3 regions of the Kocuria sp. CPCC 205297 genome follow, and region 1 is predicted to be linked to each of the others. Evidence: predicted binding sites of a transcription regulator. Region 1 holds the regulator's gene; each other region holds the start of a gene.
What was found. The regulator HrcA, encoded in region 1, represses chaperone genes, less so after heat shock. The targets are predictions, from matches to a motif close to TTNGCACTCGNNNNNNNCGAGTGCNAA.

Region 2: a site for HrcA is predicted at 4,197-4,223, ahead of RF650_RS08240 (Hsp20/alpha crystallin family protein). Genes of this name have one in related genera too.
Region 3: a site for HrcA is predicted at 4,550-4,576, ahead of groL (chaperonin GroEL). Genes of this name have one in related genera too.

The regions. Positions count from the first base shown of each region.
Region 1 covers NZ_JAVKPY010000009.1:47,181-54,495, forward strand. The annotation lists gene RF650_RS09760 (PhoH family protein) at 1-1,049, opposite strand, end outside; gene RF650_RS09765 (GerMN domain-containing protein) at 1,194-2,150, shown strand; gene RF650_RS09770 (16S rRNA (uracil(1498)-N(3))-methyltransferase) at 2,173-2,934, opposite strand; gene dnaJ (molecular chaperone DnaJ) at 2,931-4,073, opposite strand; gene hrcA (heat-inducible transcriptional repressor HrcA) at 4,128-5,150, opposite strand; gene RF650_RS09785 (DUF3097 family protein) at 5,314-6,192, shown strand; gene RF650_RS09790 (DUF4870 domain-containing protein) at 6,406-6,837, shown strand; gene hemW (radical SAM family heme chaperone HemW) at 6,843-7,315, opposite strand, start outside.
Region 2 covers NZ_JAVKPY010000007.1:99,564-106,878, reverse strand. The annotation lists gene RF650_RS08245 (MMPL family transporter) at 1-3,440, shown strand, start outside; gene RF650_RS08240 (Hsp20/alpha crystallin family protein) at 3,590-4,084, opposite strand; gene RF650_RS08235 (ChaB family protein) at 4,344-4,763, shown strand; gene RF650_RS08230 (GNAT family N-acetyltransferase) at 4,827-5,306, opposite strand; gene RF650_RS08225 (1-phosphofructokinase family hexose kinase) at 5,368-6,330, shown strand; gene surE (5'/3'-nucleotidase SurE) at 6,550-7,315, shown strand, end outside.
Region 3 covers NZ_JAVKPY010000001.1:308,511-315,825, reverse strand. The annotation lists gene RF650_RS01510 (threonine/serine exporter ThrE family protein) at 3-2,114, shown strand; gene RF650_RS01505 (siderophore-interacting protein) at 2,119-2,970, opposite strand; gene RF650_RS01500 (uracil-DNA glycosylase) at 2,990-3,673, opposite strand; gene RF650_RS01495 (DUF3263 domain-containing protein) at 3,733-3,957, shown strand; gene RF650_RS01490 (hypothetical protein) at 4,109-4,465, shown strand; gene groL (chaperonin GroEL) at 4,722-6,356, shown strand; gene RF650_RS01480 (RNase H family protein) at 6,596-7,315, shown strand, end outside.

The DNA.
Region 1 (7,315 bases):
GCTCGGCGTTCGTCCTTGCGGCGGGCTCGTTCCACGCGGTGGCGGTTGGTGGTGTCGAACCGGTCGTAGGCGGCCACGATCTCGCCCACGAGTTCGTGGCGCACCACGTCCGCGGAGGTCAGTTCGCAGAACGCGATGTCGTCGATCTTCCCGAGCACGTGTTGGACTTGGCGCAGTCCGGACTTGGTGGTCCCGGGCAGGTCCACCTGGGTCACGTCACCGGTGACCACGATCCGTGAGCCGAAGCCTAGACGGGTGAGGAACATCTTCATTTGTTCCGGGGTGGTGTTCTGGGCCTCGTCGAGGATCACGAAGGCGTCGTTGAGGGTGCGCCCGCGCATGTAGGCCAGCGGGGCGACCTCGATGGTCCCGGCCTCCATGAGCCGCGGAATGGACTCGGGGTCCATCATGTCGTGCAGGGCGTCGTAGAGGGGACGCAGGTAGGGGTCGATCTTGTCGTTGAGCGAACCCGGGAGGAAGCCCAGTCGCTCGCCGGCCTCCACCGCGGGACGCGTGAGAATGATCCGGTTGACCTCCTTGGCCTGCAGGGCGCGCACGGCCTTGGCCATGGCCAGGTACGTCTTGCCGGTACCGGCGGGCCCGATCCCGAAGACCACGGTGTGCTCGTCGATCGCGTCCACGTAGGTCTTCTGGTTCACGGTCTTGGGCCGGATGGTCTTGCCGCGGGTGGAGAGGATGCTCGTGGACAGCGCGCTCGACGGGCGCAGGTCCTGGGCGTCACGCATCATGCGGGCCACGCGCAGCACCGTGCGTTCGGTGATCTCGGTGCCGCGCAGCGCCATCGCGAGAAGTTCCTCGAGCAGGGAGGCGGCCAGGCGGGTGTCGATCACGGGCCCCTCGAGGGCCACGTCCAGGTCCCGCACGGTCATCCGCACGGCCGGGAACTGCTGCTCGAGCAGACGCAAGGTCGCGTCCCCGTGGCCCAAGGTCCGGACGGCGGTCTCCCGATCCGGTACGTGCACGGTGACGCGGGTTCGTTCGGTGGGCGGAGTGCTCAGTGCCTCGGTCCCTTCGGTTGGTTCGCTCATCGGGTCCAGCCTACCGGTGCGCGCGGACCCGGACCCGCCGGGACCGACGGGCTCGCACGCCGCAGGTTGCAATCCAATAACGGTCCGCCCGGATCCACGTGCGACGTTAGCGCCCGTGGCTTCCGGTGGGTAAGTTGTGTAGCCGTGAAAAATCCCGCAGGAACGACCGAGCCGCAGCGTCGTCGCGCCACCGCGCCCGGCGGACTTCGGCGCGCCGCGACGGGGGCGCTCGCCGCGTCGCTCGCCGCGGTCGTGGCCTCGTGTGGGACCGCCGCCGACCGACCGGACCACAACTCCGAAGCCGCCCCCGGGATCGCCTCCGCGCCCATGAACACGGACACCGCGATGGAAGGCGTGGCCACCGAACAGGCCCCCGTGTACTGGGTGGGCACCGGGGACCAATCGCGCTACCTGTTCCGCGAGTTCCGCACCCCGACCTCCCAGGACACGACCGACCCCGTGGCCCAGGCGGCGCTCATGGTCACCTCGGCCACCCCCGCGGACCCGGACTACCGGTCCCTGTGGTCCGCCGTGGACACCGTGGGCACCTCCGTGTCCCCGGACGGAACCATCACCGTGGACCTGCCCGCCGCCGCGTTCGCCTCCCAACTCTCCCCGCAGGACGCGCGGGTCGCACTGCAGCAAATGGTGTACACGGTCTCCGCGGCGGCCGTGACCGCCGGGCTGTTGGACTCGTCCACGGCCAAGGAGGTGCGGGTCCTCGTGAACGGGCAGAGCGGGTACAAGGCCTTCGGAGCCGTGGAACTTAATGCCCCGCTCACGCGTGACCCCGCACTGGCCGCGCCCGTGTGGCTCGTCGACCCCCAGACCGGGGCGGAACCCAAGAGCCCCGTGACGGTCTTCGCCCGCGTGCTGCCCTCGGTGCGTGACGCCCGCTGGGAGGTGCTCGAGGACGACCGCGTCGTGCACAGTGGGAACATCGCACCCGCTTCCCCCGGCTCGGATCCGACCACGGGCACGGAACTACGCACGAGTGTCACGCTCGACCCCGGGACGTACACCGTGCGCGTGAGCGGCACGGACGATTCCGGCACCACCGTGTCCGACGATCACACGATCACGGTGCGCGCCGGGGACTGAGCCCTCCCCGTTGGGTCCCGGGTCAGTCCCAGAGCCCGAGCACCGCGTGCAGCGCGGCCAGTGCCGCGGGTCCCGCGGTGGACGATCGCATGACAGTGGTCCCCAGGCGCATCGGCTGAGCACCGGCAGCGCACAACGCCTCGAGCTCTCCGTCACCGATCCCTCCCTCCGGGCCCACGATCACCGCGATCCGGGACCGATCACCCCACAGGGTCACGCCCGGGGTGGACCAGCGTGCGCTCGCCGATTCATGCAACACGAGCCACAGCGTCTCGGGTTCTGCAGCGATCAGCCGGGCCAGGCCCGCGGTGTCCACCCAGTCACCGCGTTCGGGCCAGCGGGCGCGCCGGGACTGCTTGGCCGCCGCGGCCAGGGTGGAGTCCCACTTGGCCATGAGTTTGGCCGCGCGGTCCGCGTGGACGCGCACGATGCTGCGCTCCGCCTGCCACGGGATCACCCGGGAGACCCCGAGTTCGGTGGCGGCCTCCGCGGCCTGCAGGTCCCGGTCCCCCTTGGCGAGTGCCTGCACCAGCGTGAACTCCGGTTGCTGCGCGGCGTCGTGGTGGATCTCGTGGACGGTCACGCTCATCCGGTCCTTGGCCCCGGAGTCGAACGTGCACACCGCACGGGTGCCGTGCCCGTCCACGAGGTCCAGGGCCTCCCCCGCGCGCAGGCGCCGCACGGTCACCGCGTGCTTGGCCTCGGGACCTGCGATGTCCAGGACCTCCCCCGGGTGCGCCCGGAAGAGGTTCTCGGCGGGGACGTGGAAGACGGGGTTGGTCACAGGTCGTTGAACCGGTCCCGCAACCGGGAGAAGAACCCACCGGAGTGGTTGGTGTTCACGGTCGTGCCGTCCGCTGCTTCCTCACCGCGCAGCTCGGCGAGTTGCTCGAGCAGTTCGCGCTGTTCGGAGGAGAGGTCCTTGGGGGTCTCCACCTCGAAGTGCACCTTGAGGTCCCCGCGGCCCTTGCCCCGCAGGTGGGTGACACCCAGGTCGTCGAGCGTGACGGTCGCACCGGACTGGGTGCCGGGATCGACGTCCACCGTGCGAGCGCCGTCGAACGTCTCGAGGCTCACGGTGGTGCCGAGCGCGGCGGCGGTCATGGGGATACGCAGGCGGGCGTGGAGATCGTCGCCCTCGCGGAGGAAGGTGGGATCGGGGTCCACCTTCAGTTCCACGAAGAGGTCGCCGTTGGGTCCGCCGGCGGTGCCGGCCTCACCCTGGCCGCTCAGGCGGATGCGGTTGCCGGACTGGATGCCGGCGGGGATCTTCACGGTCAGGGGGCGGCGGTCGCGCACGCGGCCCTCGCCGTAGCACTCGTGGCACGGGCTCTCGATGACGGTGCCGAAGCCGTTGCACTGGGAGCACGGGGCCTGGGTGGTGACCATGCCCAGGATGGACTGGCGCTGGTACTGCATGTGGCCGGAGCCGCGGCACATGGTGCACGTCACGGGGCTCGTCCCGGGCTGGCAGCACGTGCCCTGGCACGTGGGGCACACGACGGCGGTGTCCACCGTGATGTCCTTCTCCATGCCGAACACGGCGTCCTTGAGGGAGATCCGCACGTTGATCAGGGCGTCCTGGCCCTGGCGGGTGCGGGACTGGGGGCCGCGCTGGCCACCGGCTCCCGCGCCCTGGAAGAACGTCTCGAAGATGTCGGAGAAGCCGAAGCCCGTGCCGGGGAAGCCCCCGCCAAAGCCGGTGTCCGTGCCGTTCTCGTTGCCTGTGGCGTCGTAGACACGGCGCTTGTCCGGGTCGGAGAGGACGTCATTGGCGTGGGAGACGCGCTTGAACTCCTCGGCGGCCTCGGGTGAGGGGTTCACGTCCGGATGGAGTTTGCGGGCCTTCTTGCGGTAGGCGCGCTTGATCTCTTCGGCGCTGGCGTCCCGGCTCACGCCGAGGGTTTCGTAGTGATCGCTCACGATGTCGTCGTTTCTTCTTTCGTCGGTTCTACGGTCGAGCGGGGCGGGCGGCGCTCACGTGCGCTCAGCCCCCAGGTTCTTGGACAGGTAGCGGGCCACCGCGCGCACGGAGGCCATGGTCGTGGGGTAGTCCATGCGTGTGGGCCCCACGACTCCCACCTTGGACGCGGCGTGCGGACCGTAACCCGTGGCCACCACGGACGCCTCCGCCAGAGGGTCGTCGCTGTGGTCGGAGCCGATGCGCACCGCAACCCCGCGTTCGTCCTGCTGCATCTCGGACAACAATCGCAGCATGGCCACTTGTTCCTCAAGCGCCTCGAGCACCGGGGAGATGCTCTGCGGGAAGTCCCCGCTGAAGCGCGCGAGGTTCGCGGTCCCGGCCATCACCAGGCGGTGTTCGTCCGACACCGCTGCGAGCACCGCGAGCGCCCCGGTCACCGCGGTCCCGGCGTCGCGCAGTTCCTCGGGCAGGGCCGGGGGCAGGGTCACGGCGGCGTCGGGGACGTCTTCCACGGGCGTGCCGAGCAGGCGTGCGAGCACGTGGGCGCGCAGCTCCAGCAGCTGGGCCTCGGTCAGGGTGACGGGCAGTTCCACGGTGCGTTGGGCCACGCGTCCGGTGGTGGGGATCAGGATCACGAGTACGCGGGCGTCCCCCACGTCCACGAGTTCCACGTGGCGCACGGTGATCCCGGTGCGCACGGGATACTGGATCACGGCCACCTGGTGGGTGAGCTGGGCGAGCAGGCGCACGGTGCGCTCCATGATGTCGTCCAGGTCCTGGGCGCCGTCCATGAACACCTGGATCGCGCGGCGCTGGGCGGAGGTGAGGGGCTCCAGGGCTGCGATCTGGTTGACGAACTCGCGGTAACCTCGGTCCGTGGGGATCCGCCCCGAGCTCGTGTGCGGGGCCACGATCAGCCCGTCCTCCTCGAGGGCGGCCATGTCGTTGCGCACCGTGGCGGAGGAGACGGGTAGGCGGTGGCGTTCCACGAGCGCCTTGGACCCCACGGGTTCACGCGAATGGACGTAGTCCTCCACGATGGCGCGCAGGATCTGCGCTCGGCGCGGATGCTCCATGTGTCTCACCTCCCGTTGCTGGTAATTCTGGCACTCAAGAGTTCACAGTGCTAATCCTGGCCGTCCGGGGCCCGTGGGTCAGGGGCCGATTTTGATACGCTCGCGGCTGATTCGCCTGCCCGGCGGCGCGCTCGCGCCGCGGTACGACGTCGAGGAGTCGCCCGTGAACGCATCCGGCTGGTCCTGGGGTCCCCAGGACCTAGGCAGTCCCGACGTCGCCCGCACCGGTGCCGTCTCCCGGGATGTCCCCGTGGCCCGGGACATGGTGCTCGAGGACGTGGAGACCGGGTGGGTGGGCGCCGTCGTGGGCGTGGAGACCATCGGCGGGATGCGCGTGGTGGGTCTGGAGGACCGGCACGGGCGCGTGAAGTCCTTCCCCCTGGGCCCGGGCTTCCTCCTGGACGGCGAACCCGTGCGGCTGGGCCCGCCCGAGACCCGCAGCGCCCCGGCCAAGCCCCGGATCACGCGTTCGGGGTCGGTCGAGGTCGAGAACCTGCGCGCGTCCGTGGCCAAGGAGTCGCGTGTGTGGGTCGAGGGGTACCACGACGCCGAGCTCGTGGCCAAGGTGTGGGGCCACGACCTCGCGGTCGAGGGCACCGTGGTGGAACCCCTGCACGGGATCGACGACCTCCCCTCAGCCATCGCCGAGTTCCACCCCGGCCCGCAGCGTCGGCTCGGGATCCTCGTGGACCACCTGGTCGCGGGCTCCAAGGAGTCCAGGATCGCCCAGGAGGCGCTCGCGGTCCCGGGTGCCCGGGACAACGTGCTCATCCTCGGACACCCCTACGTGGACATCTGGCAGGCCGTGAAGCCCAGCGCCCTGGGGATCCGGGAGTGGCCCGTGATCCCGCGCGGGGTGGATTGGAAGACCGGGATGGCACGCGCGCTGGGCCTACCGCACCGCACACCCCAGGACGTGGGGCGGGCGTGGCAGGCGATCCTTGCACGAGTGAACACGTACGCAGACCTCGAACCGGCCCTGCTGGGCCGCGTGGAGGAGCTCATCGACTTCCTCACCGCCCCGGACGCTGCCGATTCCTGACCCGGGCTGCGCCTGACCTGCGGTGACCCACGACGTCGACGGCGCTCGCAGCCGGTGGTCCACGGCTTCGGTGACCCGCGTTAGCGGTAACCCCCAGCGTGGGTGACGCCTGGCGTCGTCGTCCGGCGCGAGGCACGCGGGAACGACCGTAGGATGGGAGCACCGGCGTCCTCCGACCCGGATGGCTACCGCCCGTGAAAGGCACACCCGCTCGTGACTGACGCTGCTCCCTCCCCCTCCACTCGCTCCGCCGAGACTCCGTTCGAGTCCGTGGCCCCCGTGGCGCAACCCCTGGACGTGTCCCAGGACCGGCAGTGGGCCACCCTCTCCCACCTGGGTGGCGTGGTGGGCGTACTGCCCAGCTACATGATCCACCGGGTGTTCAAGGACCGTGGTCCCTTCACCGCTCAGGAATCCCGGGAAGCCGCCAATTACGCCATGCTGCCCACCCTGGTGATCCTCGCGGGCATCGTGCTCTCACTCATCCCGTTCATCGGATGGCTCTTCTCGGTCATCGCCGCCGTGACCTGGCTGTTCCTGGCCATCACCTCCGTGCGCGCGGGCGTGAAGGTCAACCGCGGCGAACCGCACCAGTACCGGTTCAACACCCACCTCTACGACACGTTCGCGGCCCGCAACTCCTGACACGGTCACCAGTCGAGCAAGCGGCGCGTCACGGCGTCGGCCATCAGACGCCCCGCGTCCGTGAGGACCGCGGACCCGCGGAGGGCGGCGGCGCCGTCCAGCCAGCCGTCGGCGATCAATCCGGCCGCCGCGTGCCGCCCCTCCGGGCGCAGCCCCTCGAGCGGGAGTCCCTCACGGATCCTGATCCCGAGCATCACGTGTTCCACGTACTGCGTCTCGCCATTCAAGGTCTCGCGGCCCACGGCCGGTGAGTCACCCCGGCGCACGGCGGCCGTGTAGGGCAACGGGTGCTTGAGGTTCCACCAGCGCACGCCGTCACTGTGTGAGTGCGCCCCCGGGCCGATCCCCCACCAGTCCTGATTGCGCCAGTACGCGAGGTTGTGCACGCTGCGGTTCTGCACCGCGCTGCGCCCGTGGGCCGCGCGGGACCAGTTGGACACCTCGTACCACTCGAACCCGGCCTCGCGCAGCAGCGCGT
Region 2 (7,315 bases), on a different contig from region 1:
CGTTCCAGACGCAGCAACAGCTGGACGACGGTCGGCAGCAGTTGCGGGACGGCCGCCAGCAGCTCGAACAGGGCGAGCAAGCACTCGCACAGCTGCGCCAGAACCTGCCGCCGGGCGTGAGCGAACAGCGCATCCTGCAGCAACGCGGGATCGACCCGCAGCAGATCGCCCAGCAGAAGGCCCAGCTCGAAGAGGGTGAACGGGCCATGGAACGCATGGGTGACTACCGCGTGGTCTCCCGGGACGGCAACTCCGCGATCAGCGTGGTGAGCTTCTCGGTGGACCAGACCTCCGTGGAATCGGACACCAAGAGCGCAGTGATGGACGCCATCAAGGACCACCCCGTGGACGGCGTGGACGCCGAGTTCTCCCAGGAGCTCGCGCAGGACATCTCTTCCCTGGTGGGTCCGGCGGAGATCGTGGGCGTGATCATCGCGGCCTTGGTGCTGCTGATCATGTTGCGCGCCGTGGTCCCCGCGGCGCTGCCCGTGCTGACCGCGCTGTTGGGCGTGGCCATCGCCACGAGTGCCACCCTCGCGTTCTCCGGCGTGATCGACATGATGTCCGTGACGCCCATGCTCGGCGTCATGCTGGGCCTGGCCGTGGGCATCGACTACTCCCTGTTCGTGCTCAACCGGCACCGGCAGCAGTTGCGACGAGGTATGCCCGTGCGGGAATCCATCGGGATGGCCGTGGGCACCTCCGGAACCGCCGTGTTCTTCGCGGCGCTGACCGTGATCGTGGCCCTAGTGGCTCTGAACGTCACGGCGATCCCGTTCCTGGGACTCATGGGCACCGTGGCCGGTGTGGCCGTGGCGGTCGCCCTGCTGTTGACCCTCACACTCACCCCTGCTCTGCTCTCCCTCGCCGGGCGGCGTGTGCTGCCCAGGAAGGTGCGGGACGCCGCGCCCCGCGAGGAGAACATCGACGAGCACGACGTCCCCCTGCACCTGCGCCATCCCTGGATCACCACCCTGGCGTGCGCGGCCGTGCTCATCGTGCTCGCGCTGCCGGCCCAGACCATGCGCCTGGGCCTGCCGGACGCGTCCACCGAACCCCAGGACAGCACCCAGTACCAGGCCTACCAGCGCATCGCGGACGACTTCGGTGCGGGTGAGAACGGACCCCTCGCCGTGGTCGTGGACCTCCCCGGGGGTCTCAACGATGCCGAGGCCACCGACACGATGAACACGGTGGCGGACCGCTTGGCGCAGCAGGACGACGTGGCCAACGTGCTCCCCGGTGTGACCACGGACGACAACACCACCGGCGTGATCCAGGTGATCCCCTCCTCGGGACCCGCGGACGCCGAGACCGAGGAACTCGTCAACAACATCCGGGACCTCAACGGCGACCTCCAGGCCAATGAGGACGTCCACGTGGGCGTAGCCGGCACCACCGCGGCGAACATCGACGTCTCCCATTTGCTGGGCGAGAAACTGCCCCTCTACCTGGGCGTCGTGCTGATCATCTCGCTGTTGTTGCTGCTCATGGTCTTCCGCTCCATCCTGGTCCCGGTGATCGCCACGCTGGGCTTCCTGCTCTCCGTGCTCGCGGCCTTCGGTGCCGTGGTGGCCGTGTACCAGTGGGGTTGGGGTGGCGCCGTGTTCGGCGTGCACGATCCCGGGCCCATCCTCAGCTTCCTGCCCACGCTGATGATCGGCATCCTGTTCGGCCTGGCCATGGACTACCAGTTGTTCCTGGTCTCCGGGATGCGCGAGGCCTACGCCCACGGGCACCCCGCGCGCCAGGCCGTGGTTTACGGCTTCAAGGCGGGCCGCTCCGTGGTCACCGCCGCGGCGATCATCATGATCTCCGTGTTCGCGGGCTTCATCTTCGCGGACATGGCCATGACCCGGCCCATCGGCTTCGCACTCGCGATGGGCGTTCTCCTGGACGCGTTCGTGGTGCGCATGCTCCTGATCCCCTCGGTCATGCGTTTGCTGGGCGAGAAGGCCTGGTGGCTCCCGCGCTGGCTGGACAAGATCCTCCCGCACGTGGACGTCGAAGGTGAGTCCCTCGCCGCGCAGGGTGCCGGGCAGCCCGGCACGGTCTCCGCGGGCGACGCCGCCGGGTCCGCCCCCGTCACCGGTCGCCATCGCGCGGTGTCCGGGAAGCGCCGGGGAAAGTCCGGTCACGGGCAGCACGCCGCGACCGCCGCCGTGGCCACCGCGGGTGCGGCCGGTGCGGCCGGTGTTTCCGGTCGGACGGCGTCGCACGGTCACCGTGCCGGGGTCGGCGAGCGGACCCACGGTCATGTCGGGAACCACCGCACCGCGGCCGATCACCGTGCCACCTACCACCGGGGATCCGAGCGTCGCTCGGCCGCGCAGCACCATGCCACCGGGGCCCCTCTCGGTGCCGTGGCTGATGACGCCCAGCGCCGCGGTGAGCTCGCGGGCGCTGCCGAGAATGGGGGCTCCCGCGAAGACACCGCAACGCCCGGGACCGCGGGGACCCAGCGGCGTCGCGGTCGGCACGCGGCGGCTTCCACGAGCACGTGCATCGCCGAGGATCGGGCCGCCAAGCCGGCCGCGGACGTGATCGTGCGCGCCGCGGACCCGGTGCTGCGCGCCACGAACCAGGCGTTGCGGGTGCTCCCGGATGTGCTGGATTCCGAGGAGAAGCTGCTCGAGTCCCTGGCCGTGCGCGGCGAGGAAGCGGCACCGCACAAGGCGATGCACAAGCGCGCGAGCTTCGAGAAGGTCATGGTGGCCGGGTACCCGGTCATCGTCGCGCGGCCCAAGGCAGCCATCACCCGGGCGGACGCCCCGGTGGTCGTGCACTGGCACGGCGGCGCGTACGTGAACCCCATGACCACGGTGCACTGGCGCTGGATCGACGCCCTGATGCAGCGCACCGGGGTCACCGTGGTGGTGCCGGGCTACGGGCTCGCCCCCGATCACACGGTGGACGAGGCGCTCGAACTCGCCGACGGCGTGTGGGACCTGGCCCGTTCGTTCGGCCCACGGGTCTTCCTATCGGGTGACTCCGCCGGCGGTGGTCTGGCGTTGGCCCAGGCCATGCGACTGCGGGACGCGGACGATCTCGGCGTGGCGGGTCTGATCCTCATGGCCCCGTGGGTGGACACCACGGTGACGAACCCCCAGATCGAGGCGTACCGGGACGCGGACCACATGCTCGGTACCGACGGCGCTCGGGCCGCCGCTCGTTGGTGGGCCGGCACACGGGACGTCACCGACCCCATGGTGAGCCCCGCCTTCGGCGACGTGCGCGGACTGCCCCGCACGTTCGTGCTGCAGGGTGACCGGGACATGCTCTACCCGGACACCATGGAGTTCGTGGCCGAGCTGGTGCGAGCAAACGTCGACACCACCGCGGTGGTCTGCGAGGGCGGACCGCACGTGTACGCGCTCATGGTCTGGTCCTCCCGCGCGTCCGAGGACCTCGACCACGTGGTGCGGTGGATGAACCGCTGACCCCGCGGTGAACATGAGTGTGCCCCGCAGGGTGACCTGCGGGGCACAGCCATGTCATGGGGCGGTGAGCCCCCGATTGAGCAGGCTTGTTCCGACCGGGTGGATTCGCCGGTCAGCGCCGGTGAAGGGCCGGTCCTGATCGGCCCTGTTCAGTCCTGCGACCCCTCGGAGTCCTTCTGCACGTTCTGCGAGCGGTCCTCGTCCGAGCCCTTGTCGTGCTCCAGGACCACGTTGTCGTGGTGTTCCTGGCCGGTGGCCACCTGGATCTTGCGCGGCTGGGACTTGGGGGACACGGGGATGGTCACGGTCAGCACGCCGTTGTCGTACGCGGCGGTGATGTTCTCCGTGTCGATGCCCTGGCCCAGGTTGAGCTGGCGGACGAACGAGTGGCTGCGGCGCTCGCGCACGATCCACTTGGTGTCCTTCTCCGCGGAGGGCAGACGACGCTGCGCACGGATGGTCAGCAGCTGACCGTCCACGTCCACGTCCACGCTCGTGGGATCGATGCCCGGCAGGTCCGCGGCGAGGTAATAGTTGGCGCCCTGACGGTAGAGGTCCATGGGCATCTGCTCCAGGCCGTTGCGGCCGGAGAGGACCTGGTTGGCGAAGTTCTGGACCTCGGAGAACGGGTCGAATGTAGCCATGACGATTACTCCTTCACTCTGCGGCACCCACGTGCTGTGCCCCGCGAACCGGTCGATTACCCGCGTGGAGCCATCACGTTTCTTGAGTCTCTGTGACTCAACAACGTCTAATGTAGCAGGCTGTCGGCGGAAGTGCTAGTCATTGACGCACGAAAGCTGAGTGGCACTGACTCAAGCAGCGGGCGGGCCTGTCGCAGCGGCGTCGGCGGCGCGTAGGATCGAGCCACCAGTGACACCCGAACGCTCTGAGGAGGCCCCCGTGCCCAAGGCGAAGAAGAACGGCCACGCGCGTCAGGACGAGATCCCGTCCACGCTGCAACGCTCGGACGAGAAGGCACAGGACACGTTCGCGCAGACCTACGACTCGGCGCAGGAGGAATACCACGACGACGCCCGGGCGGCGCGCACCGCGTGGTCGGCCGTCAAGCACACCCACGAGAAGGTCGGGGACCACTGGGAGCCCAAGGAGCACAACGGGCCCTCGGACGACAGCGCCGAGAAGGGCGGCCTGAACTCGGAGGACACCGCCGGCGGGGTGGACGCTAACGCCAGCAAGGAGCACCTGTACGAACTCGCCCAGGAACTGGACATCACGGGACGCTCGGACATGACCAAGGACGAATTGGTCGAGGCGATCGACAAGGCCAATCAGAAGAAGACGCGCGAGGCCCGCGACTGAGGTTCACAGCTCGGCGGGTTCATACCCTGCGGGTTTATGACTGCTGGCCTGCGATCGGTGGGGCTACAACTGGCGGGCCAGGAAGACCGAGGCCGTGGTGGCGTCGTGGAAGGAATCCACGGGCTCGTAGCCGCGCTTGCGGAACATCGCGATCCCCTCGGTCATCTCCTCGTTGAGGGAGACCACGGCCGTGGTGGCGCCGAAAGCGCGCACCTTGTTCTCGAGTGCCCGCACCAGGGTGCGCGCGTGGCCCTGTCCGCGGTGTTCCGGGGTGACCCAGATCCGGCGCAGTTCCACGCGGTCGTCGTCGAGTTTGCGCACCGCGCCGCACGCGATGACCGAGCCCGTGACCAAATCCGTCATGAGGAAGAAATCCCCGTGCGGCGGAGTGACGTCCTCCGGGCCGGTGACCTCGGTGAGTTCGGGATCGAAACCGCCGTCGATCCGGTTGTTCAACTCGCTGAAGTACGCGCTCAGGGCGCGCAGCGTGTGCTCACTGGCGGCCTGACCTTCCACGATACGAACCGGTGCGGTGACGTTCATCCCACCATGGTGACACCTTGGTGTGCTGTTCACCAGCGCCCGTGTCATGTAGCTTTCGTTCGTGACCGAGACCCGCCCCGGCCCCAAGCCGCGTATCTCCATCCTGGTTCCCACTCCGCTGCTGATCACGGAAATCACGGAACCCGCTGCGCATCGCAACCGTAGTTCCCACGAGTCGGACGTGCACATGCACCCCGGCGGGCAGGGGCTGTGGGTGGCCCGGATGGCCGGGTCGCTGGGGGCGGACGTGTCCGTGAGCGGGCCGTTCGGCGGAGAACTGGGCTCGCTGATCCGCACCATGCTGGACGGGCTGGGCATGCAGGTCAATGCTGTGCGCTACGGGTACGGCAACGGCGGATACGTCTATGACCTGCGCGGTGAGGACCGGGAGACCGTGGCCCACATGCCGCCCCCGGAGCTCTCCCGCCATGAACTGGACGATCTCTACGGCACGGCGTTCGTGGACGCGCTCGCCTCGGACGTCCTCACGGTCACCGGGGCCGAACCCGGGGACGTGGTGCCGGCGTCGTTCTTCGGCCGCCTTATCCGGGACACGCGGGATGCCGGGACCACCGTGGTCGCGGACCTCAGCGGCAAGCCCGCACTGGCGGCCGTGGCGGCTAACGTGGACGTGCTCAAGATCAGCCACGAAGAGGTGCTCGATCTCGAGCTCGTCGCGGAGGACACCGCGGAGGCCCTGGTGAGCGCCGGGCACATGCTGCTCGAACGCGGTGCGGGCGCCGTGGTGATCTCACGCGCCAAGGACCCCGCGCTGCTCGTGGAGAAGGATTCCGTGCGGGAGGTCTCCGCGCCGTCCATCACACCGCTGGACCACCGAGGGGCGGGGGACTCGATGACCGCGGGGATCTCGGTGGGTCTGGCGCGCGGTCTCGATCTCGTGGAGGCCGTGGCCCTCGGTGCATCAGCGGGAGCGCTGAACGTGGCGCGCCGCGGCCTGGGGACCGGTAACCGCACGACCATCGAGAAGTTCGCCCGCGAGATCACGGTGCGCACGCTGTCCTGACGTTCCGGGTGCTTGACCTGTGGTTCTCCGATTCGGTGCCACGACCCGGCTCCGGCTCGACGCGCCGAGCAGTTCGGTCTGACGCCCAGTGCACCCTGACCGGACGTGATCGCGGGCAGTTCGGCCCGTGTGAAGCGTGACCGGGTTGGTCCTCCTGGGTGGCCTGGCCCGAGTACCGGGCTCTGGTCCGCGTGACGGGCGCGTGTCACCATGGTGCACATGCACATCCTGGTCACCAATGACGACGGCATCTCGTCCCCGGGGCTCGCGGTTCTGGTGCGCGCTGCGCTGGATCGGGGGCACACGGTGAAGGTGGCCGCACCCGCCGAGGAGTACTCGGGTGCCAGCGCCTCGCTGTCCGGCGAGGAGGTCGATGGCCGCATCGCTCTGGTGGAGGCCGCGCCGCCGAACATGCCCGACGGTGTGGAGTGCGTGGGTGTGAAGGCCGCCCCCGCTCTGATTGCCTTCCTGGCCTCCTACGGCGCGTTCGGCAAGCGCCCGGACATGGTGCTCTCCGGGGTGAACTTGGGGGCCAACACGGGCAGGGCCACGTTGCACTCGGGGACGGTGGGTGCGGTGCTGACGGCCGCGTCCCACGGGATCCCCGGCATCGCGGTGTCCATCACGTCCGGCGCGCCGCAGCACTGGGACACGGCCCTGCTGGTCACCCGATTCGCGCTGGAGCACTGGGAGGACCGGCCTTTCGACGAGTGGATCCTCAACCTCAACGTTCCCGACGTGGTCCCCGGGCGATTGCGCGGTCTCAAGCCCGCCCACCTGGCGAGCTTCGGGGCGGTGCAGGCGCAGATCGGCCGCGGGGACGAGAAGCACATCGCGGTCACCTACAGCGCGGAGACCGGCCCGGAGGAGCCAGACAGCGACCACTACCTCCTCACCCACGGCTGGGCCACGGCCACGCTGCTGCGCGCCCCCGTGGACGACCGCTCCCAGGACACCCACGCCGTCCCCCGCGAGGACCTGGGGA
Region 3 (7,315 bases), on a different contig from region 1:
GCGTGAGCGAGCAATTGACGCGTCTGGCGCACCAGGGCTACCCGTCCTCGGGTGAGAGCACGGGCCCGCACGCGGTGGACGATGAACCGTTCGGTCCCGCCGGGGACACCGCGCTGCGCGACGCCGTGCAGCACACGAGTCCGCGGCGTCGTACGCGTTACGCACCGCGCCCCACCGAGGAACAGGCCGCCCGGGCGGAACTGCGTAGCGCGCCCGTGCACACCGACACCCGGACGACGTCGCAGCTGCGGGTCCCTGGCGTCCGTCCCCGCAGCGCCGGGCACGGTCCCGCGACCGGCACCGGAACGCCGCAGGTCTCCTCCCTGCCCGTCCTCACACCGAGCCAGATCGCCGCCGACCGCGCAGGCCAGGGGCACCGGGCGGCGGTTCCCGCGGCATTGACCGAACCCATCAGCAGCCCGTCCCGGCGTGGCACCGCCCCCGCGAGCTCACCCGTGGAGCGCCCGGAAACCGTGGCGCACGAGCCGGCGCCCGCGACCACCGCGATCTCGCGGGGCGTGTACCCGGCCACCCGGGTCAAACCGTCGCGAGCACCCAAGGCACTGTTGCGCTCCCTCGTGCAGGGGGACGCCGCGCCCACCGCGCCCATGCGTGTGGTGGACCGGCTCACCGCCACACCGTTCCAGCACCTGCGCAAGTTCGGGGACAGCACGGACCGCCAGGCCCGGCGCACCCTGAACTTCGCGCTGCGCCTGGCCGAGACCATGTTCCACTACGGCGCGGACGCGCTGGACGTGGAGAACGCGATCATCGCGGTGTGCGCCACGTACGGGGTGGAGAACCTGGACGTGGACATCACCAACCAGTCGGTGACCATCAACTACGTCGCGGAGACCACGGCCACGGGCAAACTCACCGCCGCCGGCGAGGCCCTGCGGCGGGTCACCGAGGACACCGGCTCCTCCGCCCACCCCGCGACCGCCCTGGCGGGCACACCCGGGACCACGGGGGAGCAGCGCGGGAGCTCCGCGCCGCGCACCGGCCAGGACCCGTGGGGCGATTCTTCGACCTCGAGCCACACCGTGATGCGCGTGGTGCGTTCGTGGACCGACAACTACTCGGGTCTCGCGGACTCCCATCAGCTCGTGACCCGGATCATCGAGGGCAACACGCCCCTGCGGGACGCCGAACGGGAGCTCGCCCGGATCAACGCCCGGCCCAAGCCCTACCCCAAGTGGGTCGTGTGGCTCGCCACGGTGATCGCGGCGGGGACCATCACGCTGGCGATCGGCGGCAGCCCGGCCGGTGCGCTCGTGGCCGTGGTCTCCTCCGTGGTGGTGCAGTCCGTCACGGCGAAACTGGGGGCGTGGCGGATCCCGGAGTTCTTCTCCCTCGCGGCCAACGCCCTGGTGGTCACGCTCGGTGCCCTGTTGATCTCGGCGGTGGGGGTCGAGGTGTCCCCGCCCAAGGTCATCGCCGGTGGGATCATCATGCTGTTGCCCACCACCCGCATGGTCTCCACGATGCAGGACGCGATCAACGGTTTCCCCGTGACCGCGGCCGGACGACTACTGTCCACCGCCATGGCGTTCCTGGGGATCGTGGCCGGGATCGCCCTGGGGATCACCTTGTCCGCGCACCTGGGGGTCCCACGGATTGACGTTTCCCAGTCCGGGTTCACACCCGCGGCAGCCGTGACCAACACGGTGTTCATGCTGATCTCCACCGCTCTGATCGCGATCACCATGCAGGCGAAGCCGCGTCACCTGCTGCCCGCCGTGACCGCGGCCCTCGTGGGCCTCGGTTTTTACCACGGCATCGGTAGCTTCGATCCCAGCACACGATTGGCCACGGGCGTGGGGGCTGTGGCGAGCGGTTGCGTGGCCGCGCTGCTCGCGGCGAGGGCCAAGATCCCGCAGGCGATCCTCGCGATCCCCGCGATGACCTACCTGCTGCCCGGGTTGAGCCTGTTCCGCGGAATGTACGCGATCACCGTGGAGATCGAGACCACGGGGGACGGCATCACGGGACTCGTCAACGCCATGGTGTCCATCGTGCTCCTCGCGGCGGGCGTGGTGCTCGCCAAGTACCTCATGCGCCCGTTCATCGAGCGGATGCAGTACCTCTCCCAGCGGCGCAACCGCCGCCGCTGACCGGTCAGAGAATCTTGCCCACGGGCAGCTTCTTCTCCGCCTGGAACGTCTCCTCGGCCCGCCCGGCCGCCCAGTACCCGGACAGGGATACCTGCGAACGCTCGAGCCCGCGGACGTCGAGCAGTTCCTTCCGGGCAGCCTTCATGGCCTCGCGCTCGCCGTGCACGAACGCCTGCACCCCCGCGGTGTCCTCGGGCCACGCGGCGTTCGCGAGTCCCGTCACGAGGGCGCGTTCACCGTCCTGCTGAGCGGCGCGGTGCACCCAGCGCACCCGGACGCCCTCGGGGATCGCGAGGTCGGTGAGGTCGAGTTCGTGGGAGGCGTCCTCGACCTCCAGGACGGCTTCTCCGCGCGCCGAGGCGGGCAGCGCCTCGAGGTTCGCGAGCACGGCGGGGACGGCGGCGTCGTCGCCAGCGAAGACGCTCCACGCGGCGGCCGGATCCGGGAGCCACTTGCCGCCCGGGCCGAGCGCCACGATCCGGTCGCCGGGGGACGCGGCATCCGCCCACGGCCCCGCATAGCCTTCGGTGCCGTGCAGGGCGACGTCGATCCACACGGTCTCGGTGTCGGGTTCCGTGTGGCGCAGGGTCATGTGCCGCGTGACGGGCTGGTCCTGGGGTGCGGCGTTTTCGCGCGCGGCCCAGTAGTCGGGGAACGCGCCGGGCGCGGTCGCCGCGAGCGTGGCTGCGGAGAAGAAGACGAGCTTGACGTACTTCTCCGGCGCCTCCATGTCTTGGAACTGCTCGGCGTTCTCGATCCTGCACACCACGCGCACCATGCCCGGGGAGAGCTGAATCCGGTCCGTAACCGTGAGGTTGAGCTGGGGTTTGCGGGGTCGCGCCGGAGTTTGTGTCATGCGTCCAGCGTAGGTGCTGCTACGCGGGCAGTTCCCACGAGACGGGCTGGGCGCCCTGTTGTTGCAGCAGCTCATTGGCGCGGGAGAACGGGCGGGAACCGAAGAACCCCCGGGACGCGGACAACGGGGACGGGTGCACCGATTCCACGGTGGGCGCCCCACCCAGCCAGTCCTTGGTGCCGCGGGCGTCGCGACCCCACAGGATGCCGACGAGGGGTTGCTCGCGCGCCCCGAGCGCGCGGATAGCGCACTCCGTGACCGCTTCCCAGCCCTTGCCCCGGTGGGACGCGGGGAAGCCCGCGCGCACCGTGAGGACCCTGTTGAGCAGCATGACGCCCTGCTCGGCCCACGAGGACAGGTCCCCGTGCGCGGGCGGCGTGATCCCCAGATCGGAGTGCAGTTCCTTGTAGATGTTCTGCAGGGACCGCGGGATCGGGCGCACGTCCGGGGCTACCGAGAACGAGAGGCCCATCGCATGGCCCGGGGTGGGGTAGGGGTCCTGGCCCACGATCAGCACCTTGACCGCGGACATCGGCTCGCGAAGCGCGCGGAAGATGTGGTCCCCAGCGGGCAGGGTGTGGTGGCCCTCGGCGTGTTCGGCGCGCAGGAACTCGCCCACGGCCCGGATCTGCGGCTCCACGGACTGCAAGGCACGGGCCCACTCCTCGTTCATGATCTCGTGCAACGGGGGCGGGGTGTTCACGGTGCGACCTCCAGGGCGTGCGGCCTCCGGGTACCGCCCGGAGCGTTAGGGTTGAGCCCATGTCTACCACGGGCGACGGCCTCGACGAGCTCGACCGGGCCATCCTGGACCTGGAGTCCGAGCACTGGAAGTACCGCGGCGCCAAGGAGTCCGCGATCCGCTCCCGCCTGGGGTTGAGCCCCGTGCACTACTACCAGCGGCTCAACGCCCTGATCTCCTCAGAGGCCGCCGCGCGCCACGCCCCCATGCTGATCTCCCGGTTGCGCCGCGCGCGCAATCGCTGAGCGGGTCCCCGGGTGCGCGTGGGATAGTGGGCAGCGCACCGCGGACCCCTGACCGCCGCGGGTCCGGCAGGCGGGGCGCACGCCGTCCCACGGTCCCGGCACCCGCGGGTCGGCGCCCCTGGTCCCACCGTTCGTTGAGGAGAGCCACAGCATGAGCGAGTACCCCCGTGACGAGTTCGACGACGTCCCCGAGGACGGCGCCCGGCAGGGTGCCCACCGGGGCCATAACCCGAATGCCCGAGCGGGGTCCCGGGGCAAGTTCCTGGCGATCCTCGTGGCCGGTGTGCTCGCCCTCGTCCTGGGGGCGGTGGCCTTCGTGAACGCCCCGCGCACGGCCCAGGAAGCGCTCGCCCTCTCCGCCGCAGCCGTTGCGGTGTCCCCTGACGACGACGCCGCGGCCGGTGCCTCCGGGGTCGGTGCCTCTGTGGCCGGTGCCTCCGCGGTGGGTGCCGTGGCGCTCCGGACGGCCGCGAGCGACGTCGTGCCCGGAGCCCCCGCGGCCGCCTGAGCCGCCCGTTCAGCCGGGGACGAAACCTGAGTCCACTGGACGCAGGGCGTTTGCGGTTCCGGCATGACGAGTGCCACTATGGGATTAGCACTCAGTCGCGTGGACTGCTAACCGGGTCCGGTGGTGGTCGCGCGGCGGACGAGTGACATCACGGTGAGGTGGTTGCGGCGCGGTGAGGATCGCGGCGCGGCACCGTCCGTCGCGGGCATCGTGATGACAAGTCTTGTTTGTCAACCGTCCAGGAGGGACGAAACACATGGCAAAGATGATCGCATTCGACGAAGAAGCCCGCCGCGGCCTCGAGCGGGGCCTGAACACCCTCGCCGACGCCGTCAAGGTCACCCTCGGCCCGCGCGGACGCAACGTGGTCCTCGAGAAGTCCTGGGGTGCCCCCACGATCACCAACGACGGCGTGTCCATCGCCAAGGAGATCGAGCTCGAGGAGCCGTACGAGAAGATCGGCGCCGAGCTCGTCAAGGAAGTCGCCAAGAAGACCGACGACGTCGCCGGTGACGGCACCACCACGGCCACCGTGCTGGCCCAGGCCCTCGTGAAGGAAGGCCTGCGCAACGTGGCCGCCGGTGCGGACCCGCTGTCCCTCAAGCGCGGCATCGAGAAGGCCGTGGCCGCGGTGACCGAGCAGCTGCTGTCCTCCGCCAAGGAGATCGAGACCGAGGAGGAGATCGCCGCGACCGCGTCCATCTCCGCCGCGGACCCGGAAATCGGCAAGCTCATCGCCGAGGCCATGGAGAAGGTCGGCAAGGAAGGCGTCATCACCGTCGAGGAGTCCAACACCTTCGGGCTGGACCTCGAGCTGACCGAGGGCATGCGCTTCGACAAGGGCTACCTCTCCGGTTACTTCGTGACCGACGCCGACCGTCAGGAAGCCGTCCTCGAGGACCCCTACATCCTGATCGTCAACTCCAAGATCTCCGCCGTGAAGGACCTGGTCCCCGTGCTCGAGAAGATCATGCAGGCCGGCAAGCCGCTGCTGATCATCGCCGAGGACGTGGACGGCGAAGCGCTCGCCATGCTCGTGCTGAACAAGATGCGCGGGGCCGTGAAGTCCGTGGCCGTCAAGGCCCCCGGCTTCGGTGACCGCCGCAAGGCGCAGCTCGCGGACATCGCGATCCTCACCGGCGGCCAGGTCATCACCGAAGAGGTGGGCCTGTCCCTCGAGTCCGCCACGATCGACCTGTTGGGCCAGGCCCGCAAGGTCGTGGTGACCAAGGACGAGACCACCATCGTGGACGGTGCCGGTACGCAGGAGGAGATCGAGGGCCGCGTGGCCCAGATCCGCGCGGAGATCAACAACTCCGACTCCGACTACGACCGCGAGAAGCTGCAGGAGCGCCTGGCCAAGCTGGCCGGCGGCGTGGCCGTCCTCAAGGCGGGTGCCGCCACCGAGGTCGAGCTCAAGGAGCGCAAGCACCGCATCGAGGATGCCGTGCGCAACGCCAAGGCCGCCGTGGAGGAGGGCATCGTCGCCGGTGGTGGCGTGGCCCTGATCCAGGCCGGTGCCAAGGTCTTCGAGTCCCTCGGCCTGTCCGGGGACGAGGCGACCGGTGCCAACATCGTCAAGGTCGCGATCGACGCACCGCTCAAGCAGATCGCGCTCAACGCCGGGCTCGAGCCGGGCGTCGTCGTGGACAAGGTGCGCGGGCTCGAGACCGGGTGGGGCCTCAACGCCGCGACCGGCGAGTACGAGGACCTCATGGCCGCGGGCATCAACGACCCCGTCAAGGTGACCCGTTCCGCCCTGCAGAACGCGGCGTCCATCGCCGGGCTGTTCCTGACCACCGAAGCCGTGGTCGCGGACAAGCCCGAGCCCGAGGCCGCCGGTGCGGGCGCGGGTGCCGATCCCATGGGTGGCATGGGCGGCATGATGTGATCTCGCTCTTCTGAGTGAGTTCCGCCCGGCCCACGGGTGGACATCCCGGGAACCCCGGGGACACCTGCTGTCCCCGGGGTTCTCGCATCTCCGGGAGTGCTCGCGCACCCGGGTGCTCTTCGCGCGCCCGGGTGGTGCCCCCGGGGCGGTCCGCTGAACCGCGGACCAATGCGAGACCGGGTGATCGCCTACCAGCGGCGGTGGTTCAACGTGTCGGGAGGTTTTGCGAGGATGAGCGCATGACGATCATCGCTTCCGCGGACGGCTCCGCACTCGGCAACCCCGGACCCGCGGGGTGGGCCTGGTACATCGATCCCACCTCGTGGCGCGCGGGGGGTTGGGCCCACGGGACCAACAACATGGGCGAGCTCACCGCGGTGCTCGATCTGCTCCGCTCCACCCGGCACCGCGCGGACGAACCGCTGCGGGTGCTGTGCGACAGCCAGTACGTGATCAACTCGGTCACCAAGTGGATGCCGGGCTGGAAGAAGAAGGGCTGGAAGAAGCGCGACGGCAAACCCGTGCTCAACGTGGAGATCATGAAGGCGCTGGACCGCGAGCTCTCCGGTCGGGACGTCAGCTTCGAGTGGGTCAAGGGGCACGCGGGTCACGAGCTCAACGAGGCCGCGGACGAGCGCGCCCGCGCCATGGCCACGGCCTACCAGTCCGGCACCGCGCCGGAGGACATGCCCGCGGGGCCGGGCTTCCGGGACGACGCGGGCCGCGGAATCGAGGCGGGAGACGTGGAACCGGATCTTTTCTCCGCGTGGGCCTCCCCGGAGGACCTCCCGGCGGGTCACGCTGGGTCCACGGAATCCACGGAATCCACGGACTCCACGGACTCCAACGGCACCCCCGAGCATCTCATCTCGGACGCGGCCTCGCGTGAGGCCACGGTCCTCGGCCGCGGGAATGCTCCCGGTGGACCGGGGGAGTCCCTGCACCCCGACCTGGTGTGC